Regions from separate parts of the Cupriavidus sp. GW823-FHT06D04 genome, predicted to be linked through region 2. Evidence: riboswitches for the same ligand, from Rfam matches in the RefSeq annotation. Region 2 holds a riboswitch; the other holds the start of a gene.
The links. Region 2 has a riboswitch for glycine ahead of gcvT (glycine cleavage system aminomethyltransferase GcvT). Riboswitches for the same ligand answer to the same signal wherever they lie in the genome.
Positions count from the first base shown of each region.

Region 1 (10,103 bases), on a different contig from region 2:
TCAGAAGGAAAGTTTCGCCTCGGCGTAGAACGTCCGGCCCGGATACGGGTGGTAGACGTAGTAGCGCTGGTCGGTGAGGTTGTCGATGCCAAGCCCGAGGCGCACGTTCTTCGCGGGCCTGTACGTCACCTTGACGTCAAAGGTCAGGAAGCTGCTGGTGCCGCCGAAGGTGTCGGGATTGACGTCGGAATTGTCGAGCGTATTGTACTGCCGCCCCGAATAGGTCATGGCCAGCGTGCCGGCCCAGGCCGGCGTGATGCGATAGGTTCCCATCAGGTTGGCCCGCCACTTGGGGATGCGGTAGAAGTACTTGCCCACCGAGGCCGGGTTGTTGGCGTTCTCAAGCGTCTTCGAATGGTTGTAGGCCCCGCTGGCCGACAGGTCAAAGCCGCTGACGAACACATCGCGCGCGTCATAGGCCAGCTCGATGCCGCGGGTGCGCACGCGGTCGACGTTCTGGAAACTGGTGACAGTCGGGAATACCGTGGTGTTGGTCTGGCTGACCAGGGCATCGCGGATATCGTCCTCATACACCGAGACCCGGAAGTACGACGAATCCAACGTGCGCTCGAAGGTCAAGTCCTTCGAGAACGACCGCTCTGGCCGCAGGTTGGGATCGTTGTTGATCAGCGCGGTCCCGGTGATGCGGCCCTGGAACAGCTCGCTGACAGTCGGGTAGCGATAGGCCTGGCCCAGCGACAACCGGCCCAGCCAGTCCTGCCCGAAGGCCTTCTCCAGCGCCAGCTTGGGCGACCAGTTGGATTCGCTGCGCACCGGGTAGCCGATATCCGCGCCGGGCTGGCTGCGGCTGCCGTCATAGGCACGCCAGTGTTCGTAGCGCACGCCGGGGATCAGCTTCCAGTCCTCGGCAAAGTACCAGGCGTCCTGCGCATACAGCGCCTGGGTCTCGGTCTTGCCGGCAAAGGCGTTGTTGAAGGCGGTGATGGTGGCCGCCTGCCAGTCCGAGGTGTTGTAGGTGGTGTTGCTCAGCCGGTAGTTGTCGTAGTGATAGCCGAACGTGACCCAGTGCCCGCCCTGCAGCTGCTGCGGGCGGTAGTCGGCCTTCAGGTCGAGCGTGCGCCAGCCGGTGCCGTCGCCATAGGTCACCGTGCCCGGCCCGCTGCCAACGGTGTTGGCGCTGCGGCTGATGTCCTTGCTGACGTCGAACAGCGACGCCACGCCCGAGAAATTCCAGCCGGTCTCGTTGCGCGTGCGCAGCGACAGGCCATAGAGCCAGCGCGCGTCCTCGCCATTGCTCGGGGCAAAGGCGTTGGCGGGAATCACATACTCGTAGCCGCCGATATTCACTGGACCGTTCGACACCACGTTGCCACTGGCATCGCGCAGGTAGCTGCCCGTGGCGCTGGAGCGGTCCTGTTGCCAGTAGGCGGCAGTGAACTGCGCCTGCAGGGTATTGGTGATGTCGTAGCCAAGCTTGAGCTTGAGCTGGTCCTGCACGGTATGCGTGACGCCCTCGCTGTTCACGCCCATCACCACGCGGTCGCGGCCGGTCTGGTCCTGGTCGAAGTGGGCGCCGGTGACCGGCTTGTCGGCGGAAGTGGCACGGGCCGTGGAGCGCGCCGCGGTATAGAAGCTCAGCGGCTGGCTCTTGCTGTCCTGCCGGTCCACGCTGACCAGCCACGAGAACGGGCCGACGCGGTCGCCCACATAGGCGTTGGCGTGGACCCCGTTGAAGTTGTCGTGCGTGCCGTACAGGCTGAAGCGCTGCGTGAACAGCTGCACGCTGGCATCGCCCTCGAACTTCTCCGGCGTGCGCGTGGTGATCAGCACCGTCGCACCCAGCGAGTTGCCGGGATACAGCGCCGAATACGGGCCGTACAGCACATCCATGCGCTCGATCTCAGCGCTGTTGACCAGCGACCAGCGCGGCGGGAAGCTGAAGTCCGATCCCAGCAGGTTGGACAGCAGCAGGCCGTCCGCATAGACCAGCCCCCGCGCCGACTGGCGCGAACTGGTGCTGCGCACCGAGATGATCGAGTTCATATCGCCGATGAAGCGCTTGCGTACGGCGAGGTTGGGCGCGTATTTGAGGGCGTCTTCCGTGTTCACCACATTGAAGTCGGCCATGCGGCGGCTGCTGATGCCGTAGGCCGGCGAGGGCGTGTTGGGCGGTATGGCCGGCGTCTCGCCGCGCTCCGACTTGGCCGAGACCACCACCTCCTGCAGCGGCTCGAGCGCGTCCACCACCTGGGCGGCGGCGACGGCGGGGCCCATCAGTACCGCCGAAACGGCCAGTGCAATGCGATTTTTCTTCACTGGAAAGCCTTGTTGTCGTCTTTTTTTTTGGCTCACTCCACCTGAGCGCAGCATACGGCGCTTCTCCCCGAGAGCGAGCGCTGACATTTTATGGGGCATGGGGACGCAGGCCGATGCGACATAGCGACGCGGGCGGCAGGCCGCCTAAGTGTTAACCCGCATATCCAACGTCGGACCTTGTCACTACATTGCCCCGATTGGCGTCAAGCCAATGTGATGCAGGGAGAGACTATCGCGGCGCCCGCCGCGCACAGCGCCGAAGGAGCAACCGCCCCGGAAACTCTCAGGCAAAAGGACCGGCATCACCAGTCAGTGCACTCTGAAGAATGCCGGACGCTATCGTCCGCCGGCATACCGAAGGAGCAAGCGTACCCCGCCCTGGCGGCCGGGTGTCGTGAATCTCTCAGGTCCAGAACAGAGGGGGCGTCCGCCACGCATATTGCGTCCGGGCTCCCACCATCGACGTTCCTGGAACCTGCAGATCATGAAATCAATCGCTGTCATCGGCGGTGGCATCACGGGTGTCACCACGGCCTACGCGCTGGCCCGGCGCGGATTCTCCGTCACGCTGTTCGAGCGGCACCGCTATGCCGCCATGGAGACCTCGTTCGCCAACGGCGGCCAGTTGTCGGCCTCCAACGCCGAGGTCTGGACCCACTGGTCGACCATCGTCAAGGGCATGAAATGGATGCTGCGCAACGACGCCCCGCTGCTACTCAATCCCCGGCCCAGCTGGCACAAGCTGTCCTGGTTCGCCGAGTTCATCGCCGCGATCCCCCACTACCGCCGTAACACCATCGAGACCGCGCGCCTGGCCATCGCCGCGCGTGAGCACCTGTTCGACTGGGCGGCGCAGGAAGGCATCGATTTCGACCTGAAGAAGGAAGGCATCCTCCATATCTACCGCGACAAGGCCGGCTTCGACCATGCCGGCCGGGTCTCAGCGCTGCTGGCGCAGGGCGGGCTGGAGCGCCGCGCCGTGACGCCCGAGGAGATGCGCGCGATCGAGCCGACGCTGGCCGGGTCCTACTATGGCGGCTATTTCACCGAGAGCGATTCCACCGGCGACATCCACAAGTTCACCAGCGGCCTGGCCGCGGCCATCGATCGGCTAGGCGTGCGCTGCCTGTACGGCCAGGACGTGCGGGCGGTGAAGACCGACGGCAGGCGCGCCACCGTGACCGTTCAGGACGGCGCCGACACGGCCAGCTCCACCTTCGACGGCGCCGTGATCTGCGCCGGCACCGCCAGCCGCGCACTGGCCGCGGGGCTGGGCGACCGCGTCAACATCTATCCGGTCAAGGGCTATTCGATCACGGTCAACCTGACCGATGAAGCCAGCCGCGCCGCGGCACCGGTGGTGAGCCTGCTCGACGACGAAACCAAGCTGGTCACCAGCCGCCTGGGCGACGACCGCTTCCGCGTGGCCGGCACTGCCGAGTTCAATGGCTACAACCGCGATATCCGCGCCGACCGCATCCGCCCGCTGGTGGAATGGGTGCAGCAGTGCTTCCCCGGCGTCAGCACGCGCAGCGTGGTGCCTTGGGCCGGGCTGCGGCCGATGATGCCGGATATGCTGCCGCGTGTGGGGCGCGGGCGGACGGCATGCATCTTCTACAACACCGGGCACGGGCACCTGGGGTGGACCTTGTCGGCGGTGACTGCGGATATGGTGGCGGGGATTGTCTACCAGCATCTCGGCGCGAAGCTGGCAGTCGCGCCGGGTGCGTCGCTGGCATTGGCCAAGGCCTGAGCCTGAACTTGCAGATGTTTTCCCCCCTCTCCCATTTAGGGGAGAGGGGAGAGAACTAGGGGCATGGACGGGTTTCGCCTCATTCGGGTCCGCGCCCCAAACTCCCCACAATCCCCTTGCGGAAAGTCAGCACGCACACGATGAAGATGATGCCCGTCACCATCGACACCGATTCACCGAACCCGTTGAACCAGTCGATGCCCGTCACCGCCGCAAGGTAGCCGCCCAGTTCGCCAAGCTTGTTCTCCAGCGCGATCACAACAAACGCGCCGATAATCGGCCCGGTGAGCGTGCCGAGGCCCCCCAGCAGCGTCATCAAGATCACCATGCCGGACATCGACCAGTGCACGTCGCTGAGCGTCTCGAAGCCCAGCACCAGTGCCTTGACCGAGCCGGCCAGCCCCGACAGCGCCGCCGACAGCACGAAGGCGGTCAGCTTGAAGTGGTCGACGTCATAGCCAAGCGACACCGCGCGCGGCTCGTTCTCCTTGATCGCCTTCAGGATCTGCCCGAACGGCGAATGCACCGTGCGCACGATCAGCGCAAAGGCGGCCACGATGATCGCCAGCGCCACGTAGTACAGCGTCAGGTCGTCCGACAGCGGCAGCACCCCGAACAGCTTGCCGCGCGGGATGCCCTGCAGGCCGTCCTCGCCGCCGGTGAACGGCGCTTGCAGGCAGATAAAGAACAGCATCTGCGCCAGCGCCAGCGTGATCATCGAGAAGTAGATGCCCTGCCGGCGGATGGCCAGCGAGCCCACCACGTAGCCGATCAGCGCGCCCGCAGCGGTGCCCAGGATCAGGCCGATTTCCGGGGTCACGCCCCAGACCTTCAAGGCATGGCCGGCGGCATAGCCAGCGCCGCCGAAGAAGGCCGCATGGCCGAACGACAGCAGCCCGGTATAGCCGATCAGCAGGTTGAAGGCGCACGCAAACAGCGCGAAGCACAGCACCTTGAGCACGAACACCGGATACGCACCGGCCAGTGGCGCGGCCAGCAGGCACGCCAGCACCACGCCGTATATCACCTGCTTTGGCAGGCGCCCCGCCACCTGCTGCTGCCGTACGCCGATTGCGGCGATAGATTGTCCGCTCATCACTTCTCCTTTCCGAACAGCCCTGCCGGGCGCAACAACAGCACCACCACCATGATGACGAAGACAACGGTGGAAGATGCTTCCGGGTACAACACCTTGGCCAGCCCTTCGATCACGCCCAGCCCCAAGCCGGTCAGGATCGCACCCATGATCGAGCCCATGCCGCCGATCACCACCACCGCGAACACGACGATGATTAGGTTCTGGCCCATCAGCGGCGATACCTGCATGACCGGCGCGGCCAGCACCCCGGCAAACGCGGCCAGCGCCACGCCGAAGCCATAGGTCAGCGTCACCATCCGCGGCACGTTGACGCCGAACGCCTCGACCACCTTGGCGTTCTCGGTGCCAGCGCGCAGGTAGGCGCCCAGCCTGGTCTTCTCGATCACGTACCACGTCGACAGGCAGACCGCCAGCGATGCCCCAACCACCCACACGCGGTAATTGGGCAAGCGCATGAAGCCGAGGTCGGAGGCGCCCTGCAGCGCCTCGGGCGGTCCATAGGGCAGCCCGGACACGCCATAAACCGAGCGGAAGATGCCTTCGACCACCAGCGTAATGCCCAGCGTCAGCAGCAGGCCGTAGATATGGTCGAGCTTGTAGATCCAGCGCAGCATGGTCTTCTCGATCACCACGCCCAGCGCGGCCACCACCAGCGGCGACAGCAGCAGCATCGCCCAGTAGCTGAGCCCCGCATAGGTCATGCCGGCCCACGCCAGCACCGCGCCCAGCATGAAGAGCGCACCGTGCGCGAAGTTGATGACGCTCAGCAGCCCGAAGATCACCGCCAGGCCCAGGCTCAGCATGGCGTAGAAGGCGCCGTTGACGAGCCCGAGCAACAGCTGCGACAGCAGCGCCGGGAGCGGGATTTCAAACAGATTCATGAGTCGCTCCTTATACGCCCAGCAGTTCGTGCAGCACCGGCATCTTGGCCTGCAGCTCATTGGCCGCGAAGCGCTCGACGATGCTGCCGTGCTCCATCACGTAGAAGCGGTCCGCCAGCGGCGCGGCAAAGCGGAAATTCTGCTCCACCATCACCACCGTGTACCCCTTCTGCTTGAGCATCAGGATCATGCGCGCAAGCGCCTGCACGATCACCGGTGCCAATCCTTCCGAGATTTCATCGAGCAGCAGCAGGTTGGCGCCGGTGCGCAGGATGCGCCCGACCGCCAGCATCTGCTGCTCGCCGCCGGAAAGACGCGTGCCCTGGCTCTGGCGGCGCTCCTTCAGGTTCGGGAACATCTCGTAGATATCGGTCTCGCTCATGCCCTTGCTGGTGTCGGCGCCCTTCAGCACCGGCGGCAGCATCAGGTTCTCTTCGCATGAGAGGCTGGAGAAGATCGCCCGTTCTTCGGGGCAATAGCCAATGCCGTAGTGCGCGATCTTGTGCGTGGGCAGGCTGATGGTCTCGTGGCCATTGACCTTGATCGAGCCCTTGCGCGTGCCGGTCAGTCCCATGATCGCGCGCAGCGTGGTGGTGCGGCCAGCGCCGTTGCGGCCCAGCAGCGTGACCACTTCGCCGCGGTTCACGGTGAGGTCAACGCCATGCAGGATGTGCGATTCGCCGTACCAGGCGTGCAGGTCCCTGATCTCGAGCGCGGGTGTGTTGGATGTCGTCATCTCATTGGTCTCCCGTCTCAGTGCGCGCCCTGCAGGTCCGCGTCGACGGTGCCCATGTAGGCCTCCATCACGCGCGGATCCTTCGAGACTTCCGCATACGGCCCTTCGGCCAGGATCGCGCCACGCTGCAGCACGGTGATCTTGTCGGCGATCGACGAGACCACGCTCATGTTGTGCTCCACCATCAGGATGGTGCGGCCCGCCGAAACCTTCTTGATCAGCTGCGTGACGCGGTCCACGTCTTCGTGGCCCATGCCCTGCGTGGGTTCGTCGAGCAGCATCAGCTCGGGCTCCATTGCCAGCGTGGTGGCAATCTCCAGCGCGCGCTTGCGGCCGTATGGAAGGTTCACCGTCAGCGTCTGCGCGAACTCGGTCAGGCCGACCTGTTCGAGCAGCTCCATGGCGCGGTCATTGAGCACGTCCAGCGAGCGCTCGCTGCGCCAGAACTGGTACGCCGTGCCGAGCTGCCGCTGCAGCCCGATGCGCACGTTCTCCATCACCGTCAGGTGCGGAAATACCGCCGAGATCTGGAACGAACGGATCACGCCGCGCCGCGCGATCTGCGCGGGCTTTTCACGGGTGATGTCGATGCCGTTGAAAAGGATGGTGCCGGTGGTCGGCTCCAGGAACTTGGTGAGCAGGTTGAAGCAAGTCGTCTTGCCGGCGCCGTTGGGCCCGATCAAGGCATGGATCGACCCGCGGCGTACCCGCAGGTTGACGTCGCTCACCGCGGTAAAGCCGCGGAAGGCCTTGCCGAGGTTGCGGGTCTCTAGTATCAGGTCGTGGTGCATGGCCGTGACTCCGTGGCGCTGCCGTGGCAGTGGGGATGGCGCGGCATGCTCAGCCCGCCACGGGCAGCGCAGCGACCGCGTAGGCGTGGCGCAGCGTGCGCCCCAGCGCCGGGTCTTCCAGCTCGATCTCGAAGCGCTCGGCCGGGCGGATGCCGCCGATCGCGGGCAGTGTTCCGCACAGCATCGCAGAGCCTTCCCCGAACTCGCCGCCATGGCCGCAGAAGCGCTGCAGCAGGTCCGCCGGGGAGCGCATGGCGGTCACCGGGCCTTCCTGGTACAGCACGCGCTCGCCGTCGATGGTGGCGTAGGAGCGCAGCACCAGTTGGTCCCAGTGGCCTTCCACCTCGGAAAGGCGCCACAAGGCCGATGCACAGGGCTTCTCGCACATCTGCTTGGACACGGTGATGCCGTAGGTCTCGGCTTCGCGGTCGGTATGGTCCGAGGCAATGCCCACCAGGATGTCATCGCCGTCCCGGACCAGCAGGAACTCGGCTTCGCCGCTGCTGGCCTCGCCGCTGACCTGGATCTCCGGGGCCGGCCCCAGGCGTTGCGCAGCCACACGGTAGAACACCGGGGTATAGGGCGGGCGCTTGACGCCCAGTTCTTCCAGTTCCCGGATGTGGGCTTCCATGGCTTCGACGTCGCGGCCGGTCCAGCCCGCCACGATGAGCTGGTGGATGGTGACGGTGCGTTGCGACTTGCCCTGGCGGCTGTCGAGTTCAAAGGTAAGGGTCTTCATGATCGGTTGCTCTCTGCAATGGGGTGGAGCGCCGGCTGGAATGCCGACCTCGGTGAGGGATATGGGCTTACTTCCTGACCAGCGGGCAGGCGCTGGCGCTGAGCGGGCGGAACGCCTCGCTCGCGGGGATCACGGTCTTGATCTTGTAGTAGTCCCACGGCCGCTTCGACTCCTGCGGCCGCTTCACTTCGACCAGGTACATGTCGTGCACCATCAGGCCATCGGCGCGGATCGTGCCGTTCTTCGCGAAGAAGTCATTGACCGGGGTCTCTCGCATGCGCGCCAGCACGGCATCGCTGTCGTCGGTGCGCGCGGCCTGGATCGCTTTCAGATAGTGAGTGGTCGACGAGTACACGCCGGCATGCACAAGCGTTGGCATGCGTCCGGTCTTCTCGAAGAAGCGCTGCGACCAGGCGCGCGTGGCGTCGTCGCGATCCCAGTAGAACGATGTCGTCAGCGTCATGCCCTGCGCGGCTTGCAGCCCCAGGCTGTGGATGTCGCTGATAAACATGTGCAGCCCGGCCAGTTTCTGCTTGCCCGCGGTGTTGATGCCGAAGTCGGCAGCGGTCTTGATCGCATTGACCGTGTCGGCGCCTGCGTTGGCCAGCCCGATCACCTTTGCGCCCGAGGACTGTCCCTGCAGCAGGTAGGACGACAGGTCGGCGGAGTTGATCGGATGCCTGGCCTTGCCCTTCAGGGTGCCGCCGACACTGGACAGCGCCTCGGTGCCGTCCTTCTCCAGCGACGCGCCCAGGGCGTAGTCGACCGTCAGGAAGTACCAGCTGTTGTCGCCGCGCCGGGCCAGCGTCTTGACCGTGTTGGCGGCAAAGGCGTACGTATCGTACGAATACTGGATGGTGTAGGGCGAGCAGTCTTCATTGCTCAGGCGCGTGGTGCCGGCACCGCTGGCGATGACGATCTTGTGCTTGAGCTTTCCCAGGTTGGACACGGCCAGCGCGACCGAGGACGGCAGCGCGTCCTGGATCACGTCGACCTTCTGGTTGTCGAGCCAGCCGCGCGCCAGCGTGGCGGCGACGTCGGTCTTGTTCTGATGGTCGGCGCTGACCACCTGGATGGGGGCGCCCAGCACCTTGCCGCCGAAATCGTCCACGGCCATCTGCGCGGCCACCACCGAGCCCTTGCCGCCGATGTCGGAGAAGATCGACGACATGTCGGTCAGCACACCGATCTTGACCACGCCGTCGCTGATGGGGGCCGGGTCGACTGCGGAAGCAGTCGCCGCGAACAGGGTGGCGCAGGCCAGTACGGCGGCGCCGGTACGGATATCAGGCATTGTTGTCTCCACTGTAGTTATGGGTACTTCTGTAGTGCTGCGGGGGCTCAGCCCCGCTCGTGCCTCAATGCCGCCTCGATGCCCATGCCGATGGCCAGCAGCCTGCGGTCGGACAGGTGGCGCCCGAACAGCATCAGTCCCACCGGTGCGTCGCCCAGGCGATGGCACGGGACCGACAGCGCGCACAGGTCGAGCATGTTGGCGATGGCCGGGTTGCGCAGCAGCAGCCGGTTGGTGCTGAAGAAGGCTTCGTCGTCGTCCAGGTTCGCGATGCGCGGCGCCACGACCGGCACGGTGGGCAGGACCACGGCGTCGAAGCCCGCCAGCTCGGCATCGGCCTGCCGGCACAGCTCGCCCCTGCGCTGCAGCATGCGCAGGTAGTCGGCGGCACGCTGCCCGTCAGCCAGCCGGATGCGCGACAGCACGCGCGGGTCATAGCGATCGGCCTGCTCAGCCAGCAAGCTGCCGTGCCAGGCACTGGCTTCCGCTGCGACCAGGCCGCCGTTCGCGCCGATGCCGGCCAGCTGGTCCCA
Region 1 covers NZ_JBXAHL010000003.1:74,824-84,926, forward strand. Annotated here, with positions in the region: gene AC1Q7H_RS06425 (TonB-dependent receptor) at 1-2,331, opposite strand; glycine riboswitch at 2,488-2,586, shown strand; glycine riboswitch at 2,587-2,705, shown strand; gene AC1Q7H_RS06430 (D-amino acid dehydrogenase) at 2,717-4,030, shown strand; gene AC1Q7H_RS06435 (branched-chain amino acid ABC transporter permease) at 4,110-5,126, opposite strand; gene AC1Q7H_RS06440 (branched-chain amino acid ABC transporter permease) at 5,126-6,010, opposite strand; gene AC1Q7H_RS06445 (ABC transporter ATP-binding protein) at 6,021-6,746, opposite strand; gene AC1Q7H_RS06450 (ABC transporter ATP-binding protein) at 6,764-7,537, opposite strand; gene AC1Q7H_RS06455 (DUF2848 domain-containing protein) at 7,587-8,276, opposite strand; gene AC1Q7H_RS06460 (ABC transporter substrate-binding protein) at 8,344-9,570, opposite strand; gene AC1Q7H_RS06465 (amidase) at 9,618-10,103, opposite strand, start outside.
Region 1: linked by a shared signal. The riboswitch ahead of AC1Q7H_RS06430 (D-amino acid dehydrogenase) and the one ahead of gcvT (glycine cleavage system aminomethyltransferase GcvT) in region 2 are both predicted to bind glycine.

Region 2 (10,103 bases):
CAGTGCCTTGAGCGCGCCGAGCCGGTCCTTGGGGCTCATCGCCGGGGTTTCATCGACTGGCGCAGGCGCTTCCTCCAGCTTCATCTCGCCGATAAAGCGCGAAGGCTGGCACGAGTAGGTCTCGCGCGCGCGCTTGCGCTTCTTGCACCAGCTGACATGCAGGCTGCGCTGCGCGCGGGTGATGCCGACATACATCAGCCGCCGCTCTTCCTCGATCTTTTCGTCGCTCATGTCCTCGTCTTCGCGGCAGTGCGGCAGGATGCCCTCTTCCACGCCGACCAGGAACACGTGCGGATATTCCAGCCCTTTGGACGCATGCAGCGTGGACAGCCGCACCGCGTCGGGGTCTTCCTCGCGGCCTTCCAGCATGCTCATCAGCGCCACGGTTTGGGTCAGTTCGAGCAGGTTCTTGCCTTCGCTGCCGAAGCCGTCGGCATTGTCGAAGCCGGTGGCTTCCTCGCCCTCGGCGCCTTCTGGCTTGGTGCCCTTGCGCTTGAGCCAGTCCAGGAATTCCAGCGTGTTAGTCCAGCGCGACTGCGCCTGCCGTTCGTCGAAGCTGTCGTACAGGTAGGCCTCGTAGTGGATGCCTTCCATCAGGTCGTCCAGCACCACGGTGGCCGGATCCTTGGCCGCGCGGTCGGCCAGCCGCACCATCGATTCGCAGAATATGCGCAACGGCTCCAGCTGGCGCGGCTGCAGCTTGCCTTCGATGCCGCCCATCATCGCGGCCTCGAACAGCGACACCTTGGCCTGGCCAGCAAAGGTGCCCAGCGCTTCCAGCGTGGTGTTGCCCACGCCGCGGCGCGGCGTGGTGATGGCGCGGATAAAGGCGGGATCGTCGTCGGGGTTGGCAATCAGGCGCAGGTAGGCGCAGATGTCCTTGATCTCGGCCTTGTCGAAGAAGCTCTGGCCGCCCGACAGTACATAGGGAATGCGCTCGCGCCGCAGGATCTGCTCGAACAGCCGCGCCTGGTGGTTGCCGCGATAGAGGATGGCGTAGTCGCGGAACTGCGCGCGGCGCTCGAACTTGTGCGCGGACAGGCGGAACACCACCGACTCGGCCTCGTGCTCCTCGTCGTTCATCGGGTGGATGGCGATGGGGTCGCCCATGCCGTGCTCGCTCCACAGCTTCTTGTCGAACAGCTTGGGGTTGTTGGCGATGACCGCGTTGGCCGCTTCCAGGATGCGCACGGTGGAGCGGTAGTTCTGCTCCAGCTTGATCACCTTCAGGTCCGGGAAATCGGTCTGCAGCCCGCGCAGGTTGTCCAGCGTGGCGCCGCGCCAGCCATAGATGGCCTGGTCGTCGTCGCCCACCGCGGTAAAGGCCGGCGCGCGCAGGTGCGAGCCACCCGCCAGCAGTTTCAGCAACTGGTACTGGCAGGCGTTGGTGTCCTGGTATTCGTCGACCAGAAAGTAGCGCAGGCGGTTCTGCCACTTGAGTTGCACGGCTTCATTGCGCGCGAACAGCTCGGCAGGCAGGCGGATCAGGTCGTCGAAATCCACCGCCTGGTAGGCGTGCAGCGTTGCCACGTAGTTGCGGTAGACCAGCGCGGCCTGGTGCTCGTCGGCATTGGCGGCCTGCGCGATCGCTGCCTCCGGATCGACCATGCCGTTCTTCCACAGCGAGATCGTGCCCTGTACGCCGCGGATCAGCTTCTTGTCGGTGGTGCCCAGCTGCTCCTGGATCAGGCCGAAGCAATCATCCGAATCCATGATCGAAAACTGCGGCTTCAGGCCCACGTGCTCGGCCTCCATGCGCAGGATTTGCACCCCGAGCGAGTGGAAGGTACAGACCGTCAGCTGCTTGAGCGGGATGCGCTTGCCCTCGCGCGTGGTCTTGCCCTCCATCAGCTTGCCGATACGCTCCTGCATCTCCTTGGCGGCCTTGTTGGTAAAGGTGACGGCGGCGATATGGCGCGGCTCGAAACCCTTGTCCTCGATCAAATGCGCGATCTTCTGCGTGATCACCCGGGTCTTGCCGGAGCCCGCCCCGGCCAGCACCAGGCAAGGGCCGTCCAGGTAGCGGACGGCTTCAGATTGGGCGGGGTTCAGGCCATGGGTCATGCGAGGGATGCGGTTGGAGGCGGGGAAATCAGCAGGAACAGCGGAAGGCCAGGCGGGACACGCCGGCACCCCAAAAACGGGCTCGGCGGCAAAGCTGACGATGTTAACACGCTGGCCGCGGCAGGTCAGTCAGCGCAAACCGCGTTGACAGGGCCGGTTGTGTCACTGGCGTAACACTTCGTAAAGGCCGGAGCCAATCGCGCAACGCAACGCTCTAACTGATATGTCCCCCCGGCCTGCGCGGCAGGGGTGACATGCTTGAATCATCACACCGGAGCCAATAATGAAAACCCTGCAGACTTTGACCAAGGTGACCCTGATCGGCGCGACCGTCGCGGCCTTTGCCGGTTGCGCGGACATGACCCCGAAGCAGCGTAATACCGCCATTGGCGCGGGCGCGGGTGCCGTGGGCGGCGCCATCCTCACCGAAGGCAGTGCGCTGGGTACGCTGGGTGGCGCGGCCGTGGGCGGCGTGATCGGTAACGTTGTCACCGACGACAAGAAGAAGTAAGCCAGACCCGCAGCGACAGGTACGGCAGGCTCCCTGGCCGGTTTGACAAAGGCCGGGGCCTCCCGTACATTGCGCGCATCCGACCGGGAGAGCGCGCATCGCCTGCGCCGCCGAAGGGGTATCACCCGAAAACTCTCAGGCACCACGGACCGATCGGATCGGCATGCAATATGCACACGATGCATGCCGCACTCTGGAGAGCGGCACCCGCCATTCGTGGCGAGCGTGCCCACCGAAGGGGCGCACGAGGATGGGGTCCTGCAGGATCCGCCTTGTAATCTCTCAGGTATCGAGGACAGAGGGGTCATCCGCCGCAGCGGATTGCTACGCCACATTCAGGCGCGGCGAGCGTTGCGGCGGATGGCCCTTTTTTGTTTTCGCCAACCGAGATTGCCCCCGAGGATTCCATGACGCTCCAGGCCACGCCCCTCAACGCCATCCACCGCGCCCTCGGCGCCCGCATGGTTGATTTCGGCGGCTGGGACATGCCGGTCAACTACGGCTCCCAGATCGAAGAACACAATGCCGTGCGCACCGACGCCGGCATGTTCGACGTGTCGCACATGTGCGTGGTCGACCTCACCGGCGCCAATACCCGCAGCTTCCTGCGCGGCCTGCTGGCCAACAATGTCGACAAGCTGCAGACCCCGGGCAAGGCGCTCTACTCCTGCATGCTGGATGAGAAAGGCGGCGTGATCGACGACCTGATCGTCTACTTTTTTGCCGAGGACCGCTTCCGCCTGGTCGTCAACGCCAGCACCGCGCTGGGCGACATCGAATGGATCCGCGCGCGCAATGCCGCCACCGGCAGCGATGTGACCATCACGCCGCGCCGTGAAGATGTTGCGCCTGCAGGCGTGCAGCCTCTGGCCATCGTCGCCGTGCAGGGGCCCAACGCCCGCACCACGGTGTGGAGCACCTTCCCCTCGACCCAGCCGTCGGACACGCTCAAGCCCTTCAACGCCGCCGTGGTCCAGGACCCGGCCATCGGCGAGATCATGGTGGCCCGCACCGGCTACACCGGCGAAGACGGCTTCGAGCTGGTGGTGCCGGCCGAAAACGTTGCCGCCGTCTGGGAAAAGCTGAACGCCGCCGGCGTGCGTCCGGCGGGCCTGGGCGCGCGCGACACCCTGCGCCTGGAAGCCGGCATGAACCTGTACGGCCAGGACATGGATATCAACACCTCGCCGCTGGATGCGGGCCTGGCCTGGACGGTGGACCTGCAGAGCGAGCGCGATTTCACCGGCAAGGCAGCACTGGGCGCGGCCGGTTCGCGCCAGCAATTCCTCGGGCTGATCCTGCGTGACAAAGGCGGCGTCCTGCGCGCCCACCAGAAAGTGATCACCCCGGCCGGTGACGGTGAAATCACCAGCGGCACCTTCAGCCCGTCGCTGTCGCAGTCCATCGCCTTTGCCCGCCTGCCGAAGGATGTCGCCGTGGGCGATACCGTGCAGGTGGAGATCCGCGACCGCAAACTCAACGCGACTGTGGTTAAACTGCCGTTTGTGCGTAATGGCAAGGCACTCGTGAGCTGAGGCTCATACCAACGGTCGCCCTCGCCTGCCGGCGCTTGCCGGGCAGGCATCACCCAACAAGAAACAGATCTGTATCCGGAGAACCTCCATGAATTTCCCCGCTGACCTCAAGTACACCGAGTCGCATGAGTGGGTACGCGTCGAAGCCGACGGCACGCTCACCATCGGCATCACCGACCACGCGCAGGACGCGCTGGGCGACATCGTCTTCCTGGAACTGCCCGAAGTGGGCAAGTCGGTCGGTGCCGGCGACGCGCTGGCAGTGGTCGAATCGGTAAAGGCCGCTTCTGACATCTACGCCCCAGTGGCCGGCGAAGTGATCGCCGTCAACGAGGCCGCCACGGCCGCGCCGGAAAGCGTCAATGCCGACGCCTTCGACGCGTGGCTGTTCAAGCTCAAGCCGGCCAACGGCGACGACGTCAACGGCCTGATGTCGGCCGACGCCTACAAGGCCAGCGTCGGCGCCTGACGCCGGCGGCGCCGGTCCAACGATGGACCGGCCACTGCAGACTGACGCGCGCCGTCCCGGCTGACCACCGGCCGGCGCGCACCCCACGAGGTTCTTGCCAATGAACGCCCCGCTTCCCATGAACGCCGCCCAAGTAACCCGGCCCACGCTGGCCGAACTGGAGGCGCGCGACGCCTTCGCCGCCCGCCATATCGGCCCCGATACTCCCGAACAGCAGCACATGCTGAAGGTGCTCGGCTATGACAGCCGCGCCGCGCTGATCGACGCCGTCATCCCCGCCGCTATCCGCCGCCGCGACGGCATGCCGATGGGCGAGTTCACCGAGCCGCTGAGCGAGGAAGCCGCGCTGGCAAAGCTGCGCGGCCTGGCAGGCAGGAACAAGGTGCTGAAGAGCTTTATCGGCCAGGGCTACTACAACACCGTCACGCCCGGCGTCATCCTGCGCAATATCTTCGAGAACCCGGCCTGGTACACCGCCTACACGCCTTACCAGCCGGAAATCTCGCAGGGCCGCCTGGAAGCGATGCTGAACTTCCAGCAGATGGTCACCGACCTGACCGGCCTGGACATCGCCAATGCGTCGATGCTGGATGAAGGCACTGCCGCGGCCGAAGCCATGACACTGCTGCAGCGCGTGAACAAGCACGACTCGAACACCTTCTACGTGGCCGACGACGTGCTGCCGCAGACGCTGGAAGTGGTACGCACGCGCGCGCTGCCGATGGGCATCGAGGTCAAGGTCGGCCCCGCTGCCGAGGCCGCCGCGGCCAACGCCTTCGGCGTGCTGCTGCAGTACCCGGGCGTGAACGGCGACGTCAACGACTACAGCGCCATCGCCGATGCCGTGCACGCGGCCGGCGGCCTGGTGGTGGCTGCCGCCGACCTGCTGGCGCTGACGCTGATCGCCGCACCCGGCGAATGGGGTGCCGACGTGGCCGTGGGCAACTCGCAGCGCTTCGGCGTGCCGCTGGGCTTCGGCGGCCCGCACGCCGGCTATATGGCGGTGAAGGACGCCTTCAAGCGCTCGATGCCGGGCCGCCTGGTGGGCGTGACCATCGATGCGCAGGGCAACAAGGCCTATCGCCTGGCCCTGCAGACGCGCGAGCAGCATATCCGCCGCGAGAAGGCCACCTCGAACATCTGTACCGCGCAGGTGCTGCTGGCCGTGATGGCCTCGATGTATGCCGTCTACCACGGCCCGCAGGGCCTGAAGCGCATCGCGCAGCGCGTGCACCGCCTGACCGCGACGCTGGCCGCCGGCCTGCAGGCGCTGGGCTTCGCGCGCACCAACGCCAGCTTCTTTGACACGCTGACGCTGGAAACCGGCTTCAACACCGATGCGATCCATGCCGCGGCCACCGCGCGCGGCATCAACCTGCGCCATATCAGCGCCACGCGCGTCGGCATCTCGCTGGACGAGACCGCCAGCCGCGCCGACGTGGTCGCGCTGTGGGAAGTGTTCACGCAAGGCAAGCCGCTGCCCGCCGAACTGGACTTCGACAAGCTCGAGGCCGTCGCGCAGGACGCCTTCCCGGCGGCACTGGCACGCGCCAGCGAATACCTGACCCACCCGGTCTTCAACACGCACCACGCCGAGCACGAGATGCTGCGCTACCTGCGCATGCTGGCCGACAAAGACCTGGCGCTGGACCGCACCATGATCCCGCTGGGCTCGTGCACGATGAAGCTGAACGCCACCAGCGAGATGATCCCGGTGACGTGGCCCGAGTTCAGCCAGATCCACCCGTTCGCGCCTCTGGACCAGACCGTGGGCTACCGCGAGATGATCGACCAGCTCGAGGCCATGCTGTGTGCCGCCACCGGCTACGCCGCGGTCAGCCTGCAGCCCAACGCCGGCTCGCAGGGCGAGTACGCGGGCCTGCTGATCATCCACGCCTACCACGCCAGCCGCGGCGAGAGCCATCGCGACATCTGCCTGATCCCGTCGTCGGCGCACGGCACCAACCCGGCGTCGGCGCAGATGGCCGGCATGAAGGTGGTGGTGGTGGCCTGCGATGAGGACGGCAACGTCGACCTGCAGGACCTGGCGAAGAAGGCCGAGCAGCACAGCAAGAACCTGGCGGCTATCATGATCACCTACCCGTCGACGCACGGCGTGTTCGAGCAGGGCGTGCAGCAGATCTGCGAGATCGTGCACCAGCACGGCGGCCAGGTTTATGTCGACGGCGCCAACATGAACGCGATGGTCGGCACCGCCGCGCCGGGCCAGTTCGGCGGCGACGTCTCCCACCTGAACCTGCACAAGACTTTTTGCATCCCGCACGGCGGCGGCGGCCCGGGCGTGGGCCCGGTCGCGGTCGGTGCGCACCTGGCGGACTTCCTGCCCAACCAGGACAGCGTCGGCTACCGCCGTGACGACCGCGGCATCGGCGGCGTGTCGGCGGCGCCGTTCGGCTCGGCCAGCATCCTGCCGATCTCGTGGATGTATATCGCAATGATGGGTTCGGCCGGCCTCACCGCCGCCACCGAGAACGCAATCCTGGCGGCCAACTACGTGGCCAAGCGCCTGGCGCCGTACTACCCGGTGCTGTACACCGGCCAGCACGACCTGGTCGCGCACGAGTGCATCCTGGACCTGCGCCCGCTGCAGAAGGACACCGGCATCAGCAATGAAGACGTGGCCAAGCGCCTGATGGACTACGGCTTCCACGCCCCGACCATGAGCTTCCCGGTGCCGGGCACGCTGATGATCGAGCCGACCGAGAGCGAGGCACTGCACGAGCTGGACCGCTTTATCGACGCGATGATCGCGATCCGCCAGGAAATCGGCCGCGTTACCGACGGCACCTTCGACCGCGACGACAACCCGCTCAAGCACGCGCCGCACACCGCCGCGGTCGTGACCGCCGATGAGTGGACCCACAAGTACACGCGCGAGGAAGCCGCGTACCCGGTGGCATCGCTGCGCACGCAGAAGTACTGGCCCCCGGTCGGCCGTGCCGACAACGTGTACGGCGACCGCAACCTGTTCTGCGCCTGCGTGCCGGTCAGCGACTACGTGGTCGACTGAGCTTCGGACGGGCCGCCCGCGGCACTGGGCGCCCGCCAAAGCGCTATGCTCGATATGAAGGGCGCCGCGCCGTGCGGCGCCCGTTCTGAGCGAAGGCTGCAAAACGACAAGAGCCCTGCGCGGGCCATCGACATCCTGGAGACTTCCCGTGGCAGTCAGCGTTTTCGATCTGTTCAAGGTGGGTATCGGCCCGTCGAGCTCGCATACCGTGGGCCCGATGCGCGCGGCCCTGATGTTTGCGCAGGGGCTTGAGCGCGATGGCCTGCTGCCGCAGGTGGCCAGCGCGCGCGTGGAGTTGTACGGTTCGCTTGGCGCCACCGGCAAGGGCCACGGCACCGACAAGGGCGTGATCCTCGGCCTGATGGGCGAGGCGCCCGACACCATCGACCCCGATACGATCGACACGCGCCTGGCCGCGCTGCGCGCGAGCCGCGAGCTGTCCTTGCTGGGCAAGCATATTGTGCCCTTCGTCGAGAAGGAGCACATCGCCTTCTACCGGCGCGAGGCCATGGCCGAGCATCCCAACGGCATGAAGTTCCATGCCTTCGACGCCAGCGGTGCATCGCTGCGCGAGGCGCGCTACCTGTCGGTCGGCGGCGGCTTCGTCGTGACCGCGGGCGCACCCAATACACAGGTGCTCAATGCCGCGCAGCAGCTGCCGCACCCGTTCCGCAGCGGCAAGGACATGCTCGAGATGGCCAGCGCCAGCGGCAAGAGCATCGCGCGGCTGATGATGGAGAACGAGCTGACCTGGCGCAGCGAGGCGGAAGTCACCAGCGGCCTGCTGCATATCTGGGACGTGATGCAGGCGTGCGTCGCGCGCGGCTGCCGCACCGACGGCGAGCTGCCGGGGCCGTTCAGGGTCAAGCGCCGTGCGCCCGAGCTGTTCCGCAGCCTGACCGAGCGCGCCGAGCGCACGCTGTCGGACCCGCTCTCGGTGATGGACTGGGTCAACCTGTACGCCATTGCCGTCAATGAAGAGAACGCCGCCGGCGGGCGCGTGGTCACGGCACCTACCAACGGCGCGGCCGGCATCATCCCCGCGGTGCTGCACTACTACGACCGCTTCGTGCCGGGCGCCAACAAGCAAGGCGTGGTCGACTTCCTGCTGACCGCGGGTGCGATCGGGCTGCTGTACAAGCTCAATGCGTCGATCTCCGGCGCCGAGGTCGGCTGCCAGGGCGAAGTCGGCGTGGCCTGCTCGATGGCCGCCGGCGCGCTGGCGGCGGTACAGGGCGGCAGCCCGGCGCAGGTCGAGAACGCTGCCGAGATCGGCATGGAGCACAATCTCGGCCTTACCTGCGACCCCGTTGGCGGACTGGTGCAGATCCCATGCATCGAGCGCAACGCGATGGCCTCGGTCAAGGCGGTCAATGCGGCACGCATGGCGCTGCGCGGCGACGGCACCCACTATGTCTCGCTCGATTCGGTCATCAAGACCATGCGCGAGACCGGGGCCGACATGAAGACGAAGTACAAGGAGACGGCGCGGGGTGGGTTGGCGGTGAATATCGTGGAGTGCTGACAACCCCTGCTGCTAGTGCCCAACGGCATGGCGCGGCGTATCATGGCGGCGTTCCCCGATGGCAAAAGAAGAGGACCGCCATGCAGACCTTCCACCAGTTGTTCGACGAAACCTCGTCCACCTTCACCTACCTGCTGATCGATGCCGCCACGGGGGACGCGCTGCTGATCGACCCGGTCGACCACCAGCTCGAACGCGACATGGCGCTGCTGCAAGACACCGGCGCGCACCTCGCGTGGGTCGTCGAGACCCACGCCCATGCCGACCACATCACCTCGGCAGGCCACCTTGCGCTGCAGACCGGCGCGCACACGGCGGCGCCGTCCGGCTGCGATATCAAGCCCGCCCAGAAGCAGCTGATCGACGGCGACACTGTCGCCTTCGGCAAGCAGGTGCTGCGCGCCATCCATACGCCGGGGCATACCGCCGGCAGCATGAGCTACCTGTGGGAAGAGCCTACGCCCGACGGCATCGTACGCCGCGTCTTCACCGGTGATGCCCTGCTGATCGACGGCTGCGGCCGCACCGACTTCCAGTCGGGCGACGCCGGCACGCTCTACGACAGCCTGACCAGAAAGCTGTTTGCGCTGCCCGACGACACGCAGGTCTACCCGGCCCACGACTACAAGGGCCGCACCTCGTCCACCATCGGCCAGGAGCGCGCCCACAACAGCCGCGTCGCCGGCCGCACGCGCGAAGAGTTCATCGAGATGATGCGCAACCTGAACCTGCCGCGCCCGAAGCTGATCGATGTCGCCGTGCCGGCCAACCAGCGCCTGGGCCTGCGCGACGGCGAAAGCGTGCCGCACGGCGCCTGAGGTTTTCCTAACGCTAGGAGTCTTTGCATGTCCACATACACCGCAGAGGTCCTGTGGCAACGCGACGGGCAGGATTTCGCCGGCAACCGCTACAGCCGCAGGCATGTGCTGCGCTTTGACGGCGGCGCGGAAGTCCCGGGATCGTCGTCG
Region 2 covers NZ_JBXAHL010000010.1:139,563-149,665, forward strand. Annotated here, with positions in the region: gene AC1Q7H_RS15415 (UvrD-helicase domain-containing protein) at 1-2,064, opposite strand, end outside; gene AC1Q7H_RS15420 (YMGG-like glycine zipper-containing protein) at 2,348-2,575, shown strand; glycine riboswitch at 2,650-2,737, shown strand; glycine riboswitch at 2,759-2,884, shown strand; gene gcvT (glycine cleavage system aminomethyltransferase GcvT) at 2,983-4,110, shown strand; gene gcvH (glycine cleavage system protein GcvH) at 4,199-4,579, shown strand; gene gcvP (aminomethyl-transferring glycine dehydrogenase) at 4,680-7,610, shown strand; gene AC1Q7H_RS15440 (L-serine ammonia-lyase) at 7,759-9,135, shown strand; gene AC1Q7H_RS15445 (MBL fold metallo-hydrolase) at 9,216-9,953, shown strand; gene AC1Q7H_RS15450 (OsmC family protein) at 9,981-10,103, shown strand, end outside.